DNA from 2 places in the Gottschalkia purinilytica genome. Region 2 is predicted to be linked to the other one. Evidence: riboswitches for the same ligand, from Rfam matches in the RefSeq annotation. Region 2 holds a riboswitch; the other holds the start of a gene.
The links. A riboswitch is a leader RNA that binds a small molecule or an ion and turns the genes downstream of it on or off. The one in region 2 is predicted to bind lysine.
Positions count from the first base shown of each region.

Region 1 (2,486 bases), 120 kb from region 2:
AATATGTTAGATGCTAAAGCCCCTTGGTTATATGAATTACCAGAATGGGAAGAAATACTTAGTGCAGAAAGAAGAAAAGAAATAACTAAAGAATATAGAAGATCAAAAATTGTTACTGTTAAAAAGATTGGTAGAAATGAGCCATGTCCATGTGGAAGTGGTAAGAAATATAAAAAATGCTGTGGCAAATAATAAAATAACTATATTCTATGGAGGTAGTTAAAGGTGCAAAGAATTAAAGTAAACCTAGAACTAATAGAAGCTATGCTTTATTTTTGGCAATCTACAAGTGAAAAAGAAAAAGTTTCAGAGAAATACATTAATGATGTTACAAACATGGAAGGATTTACTTATGTCTATGACTCTGAATTTAATGCAGAATCAGTTAGAAGAGCTTTAAGTGCAGTTACAAATAGAGAATTATTTTCAAGTAACAATAAAAAAGAAGGAAGATTTTGGAATAACAATCTTTGGATGATGGAAGATTTGGAATATACTGATTTAATGGTACAGCCATTAAAAAAGCTTAATTTAGATGTTATAGTAGATAGGGTTAAAGATTTAGAAGAAAGTTCAAGATACGATGAAATAGAAGTTATATTTTCACCCCTTCATCTTGAAGAATATTATATAGTTGAAAATAAACTTATAATAAACTTTTTTAGAGTTAAGCCAAGTTTTGAAGATGACAACACTTATATAGGAGATTTAGAAATAACTGACTATATAGAAACTAAAATAAGAGAATTATTAAAAAAGTAATAATATTAATGAACATGTAGTTAATTTAAGTATAAGAAGAGAAAGACTATTGACTAATTATAGATATTATTGTATCATAGCAATGAGTAAATAAGGATAGGTAGAGGTTGCAATATCTATTAGTAGTATTGTAGAGGTGAGTACGATGAAACAATATGAAAGGAGATATTGCCGAAGCATATAGCCTAAACTCAAGGGCTATATGACTGGTTATACGTAGAATATGCGTATAACTGTCACAAATTTATATTTGTGGAGAGCTATCATTCAAAATTATAAACACAGTTTTATTAATATGTGTCTATAACCTTGAGTGTAAGCTCAAGGTTTTATTATTTTGAGATAGACTTTCCTCCATATTTATTCAGTAAAATTAAGGAGGAGAAATATGAAAAAAAATTATGGAATAATTATTTTATCTATATTGTTAACGTTATTTATGATATCTGCTCCTGTATTTGCAGAAGGAAAAGATATAGCCGATCTAAATGCAGCAAAATATGGACTAATCACTTTACTCCCACCACTTGTTGCAATTGTACTAGCTTTTATATTTAAAAATGTGGTTATGTCATTGTTTTTAGGAGTTTTAGCAGGGACTTTCTTATTGGAACTAAATAATCATAATATATTTGGAGCATTGTTTCATGGATTCATGTCTCTAATAGATAAAATACTAGGATCGCTTGCAGATCCATGGAATGCAGGAATAATACTTCAGTGTTTAACTATTGGAGGACTTATTGCTTTAGTTTCTAAAATGGGAGGAGCTAAGGCTGTAGCAGAGTCTTTAGCTAAAAAAGCGAAGACTCCTAGAAGTGCACAAATTGTAACTTGGATACTAGGAATCTTAGTTTTCTTTGATGATTATGCTAACTCATTAATAGTTGGACCTATTATGAGACCTGTTACAGATAAGTTGAAAATTTCTAGAGAAAAATTAGCTTTTGTAGTTGATGGTACAGCTGCACCAATAGCAGGTATAGCATTAGTTTCTACGTGGATAGGATATGAGATAAGCTTAATTAGAGATGGATATAAAGCTATAGGACAGACAGTAAATCCATATAATATATTTGTATCTACTATACCTTACAGATTTTATAATATATTAATGCTTTTATTTATACTATTTACTGCTATACTACTAAGAGAGTTTGGCCCTATGCTAAAAGCTGAAAGAAGAGCTAGAAAAACAGGAAAGGTTCTTGATGATAATGCAAAACCAATGGTATCAAGTGAAACGACTGCATTAGAGCCTAAGGAAGGAATAAAGCTAAGCATATGGAATGCTATCATACCAATAGGGGTATTAATGATAGGATCGTTATTAGGATTTTATTATAATGGATATGTTTCTATAATGGCTGGAAAGGATACTGCAATTATAGAAATATTAAAAAATTCTCCAATATCTTTTGTTGCTATAAGAGAAGCTTTTGGAGCAGCTGATGCTAGTGTGGTTTTATTTCAAGCAGCATTACTTGCATCTATAGTTGCTTTGATAATGGGATTAAAACAAAAATTATTTACTTTTGGAGAAGCAATAGATATTTGGATAGAAGGAATGAAATCTTTAGTTATAACAGGAGTAATACTTCTTTTGGCTTGGTCATTAAGTGGGGTAATAAAAGAACTAGGAACAGCTCAATTCTTAATAAATATATTAAAAAGTTCTCCTGAGTCTGTATTAAAATCATTAAAGTTTTTACTACCTTCTATAA
Region 1 covers NZ_LGSS01000001.1:54,578-57,063, reverse strand. Annotated here, with positions in the region: gene CLPU_RS00320 (SEC-C metal-binding domain-containing protein) at 1-192, shown strand, start outside; gene CLPU_RS00315 (TDE2712 family protein) at 226-762, shown strand; lysine riboswitch at 856-1,033, shown strand; gene CLPU_RS00310 (Na+/H+ antiporter NhaC family protein) at 1,151-2,486, shown strand, end outside.
Region 1: another riboswitch for lysine. It lies ahead of CLPU_RS00310 (Na+/H+ antiporter NhaC family protein); the one in region 2 lies ahead of lysA (diaminopimelate decarboxylase).

Region 2 (2,486 bases):
CTTGTATTCTAGACTTTATAGTATTATATACTTCTGGTCTATAAGCTCTTATAGTTCCTTCTATTTTAACTTCTTCTGCTATCACATTTTTTGCTTCCCCACCATTTATCTTACCTATAGTTAAAACTGCTCCTTCTATAGGTTCTATATTTCTACTTACTATACTCTGGTAAGAACTTATAAGTTGGCTTGTAACATATATAGTATCTATACTAGTATGAGGCATAGCCCCGTGTCCACCTTTTCCTTCAATTAATATTTCTATTTCACCACACTGAGCCATTATAGGACCATAGTTAATTCCTATTTTTCCCTCTTCAATATCTGGTAATATATGAAGTCCAAATATAGATTCCACATTATACTTTTTCAATATACCTTCTTTAACTATTACTTCTGCTCCTCCTGGTCCCTCTTCCGCTGGCTGAAATATTAACACTATATCTCTTTTTATACTTGGAAGACTAGCTATAAAAGTAGCAAATCCTAGTAGTATAGACATATGCCCATCATGACCACAAGCATGCATATGATTTTCTTCTTTAGAGGCAAATGGCAATCCTGTCTCCTCTTTTACTCTAAGTCCATCTATATCAGATCTAAAAGCTATAGCTTTTTCACTAGAAGTACCCTTTTTAAATGCAACTATACCTGTACCTGCAACTACCTCTAATTCAAATCCTAAAGATTCTAATCTTTCTTTTATATATTTTGAAGTTTTAACTTCTTGAAATCCCAACTCAGGTATTTGATGAAGATACTTTCTCATATCTACAACTTCGTTCTTTATACTATCTATCAATTCAAACATTATAATACCCCCATAAAAGTCATATACTTAATTCATAATATATTATATATAATATTCTTACCATATATCAAAGTAATTTATTTTGTAAATATTTTATATAAAAGTTTTACTCTATCTTTCTTAGGTAAGTCTTAAAATATATTAAAAGTAGAATCTGCTATTATATTATTAATCTATTTATAAAAGCCATATTTTTAATACCCCTATACTCTTATTTTAAAATAACATATTCAAAGTGATAAGCATATAATTTTGTCATAAAATAAAATATTTTTAGAATATTTGTACTTCTATTTAATATTTTTATTGACAATACCTTTTTTATTTGTTAGGATATTGAAAAACAATGAAATATTTTAATAAAGCGATGTGTTAAAGAGGCCGCGGTTGTAAATAGTACTTTTACATAAGGAAAGGTGCAATCGCCGAAATACATAATGACTTAAAAAGTCTTGTGTGTTGGGACTATGCTGAATAAGTATAGTACTGTCAACAGAAATTTGCCCAATTTTCTGTTGGAGCACTTTCACATTGTGGGCGAAAGGACTTTGCATAACTATATGCATACAACAGCTAAGAGACCTTTTGCTCTTAGCTGTTTTTTTATTACACATTTTGAGAAAGTGGTGAAATAAAATCATGAAATTATTTGGTACAATGAAAGTTGATAACAATGGTATTTTAGAAATTGGTGGATGTAGCGTTCTAGATTTAAAAAGAGAATTTGGTACACCATTATATGTTATAGATGAAAATTTAGTAAGAAACACTTGTAGAGTTTTTAAAAATAATTTTTCACTGGATGGATTAAATACAGAAGTAATATACGCATCGAAAGCTTTTTTAAATATTGCAATGTGTAAACTTATAAATGAGGAAGGCTTAAGTATTGATGTTGTATCTGGTGGTGAACTTTATACAGCCTTAAAAGCTAATTTCCCTCCTGCAAGAATGTATATGCATGGTAACAATAAAACAGTACAAGAATTAACTTTAGCAGTAGAGTCAGGTGTAGGAAGAATCATAGTTGACAATAATCACGAAATTGATTTGTTAGAAGATATATGTAGATCGTTAAACAAAACTATGACAGTTTTACTAAGAATTAATCCCGGTATTGAAGCACATACACATGAATATATTCAGACTACTAAACATGATTCTAAATTTGGTGAATCTATATACAGTGACGAAATCTTAAATATAGTAAATAGATTATCTAATAGTAATTATCTAGACTTTAAAGGATTTCATTGTCACATTGGATCTCAAATATTTGAAGAAGAATCATTTTTCTTGGGAGCTTCTGCTATGATTGAATTTGCAGCTAAAATTAAAGATGAATGCAACTTTACTGTAGAAGAACTAAATTTAGGTGGAGGCTTTGGAGTTTATTACTCAAATGAAGATAAACCCATGAATTTAGAAAAGTTTTTAAAAGAACTTGCTATTCTAGTTAAATCGAAATCTAAAGATCTAGGACTAGAATCTCCTAAGTTTATGATAGAGCCAGGAAGATCAATAATTTCAAATGCTGGAACTACTCTATATGAAGTAGGAAGTACTAAGTCAACTTATGGAGGTAAAAACTATATCTTTATAGATGGCGGAATGACTGATAATCCACGTCCTGCTTTATATTCTGCAAAATACGAAGGTGCTATTGCAAATAAAA
Region 2 covers NZ_LGSS01000001.1:178,541-181,026, forward strand. Annotated here, with positions in the region: gene CLPU_RS00865 (M20 metallopeptidase family protein) at 1-811, opposite strand, end outside; lysine riboswitch at 1,179-1,345, shown strand; gene lysA (diaminopimelate decarboxylase) at 1,451-2,486, shown strand, end outside.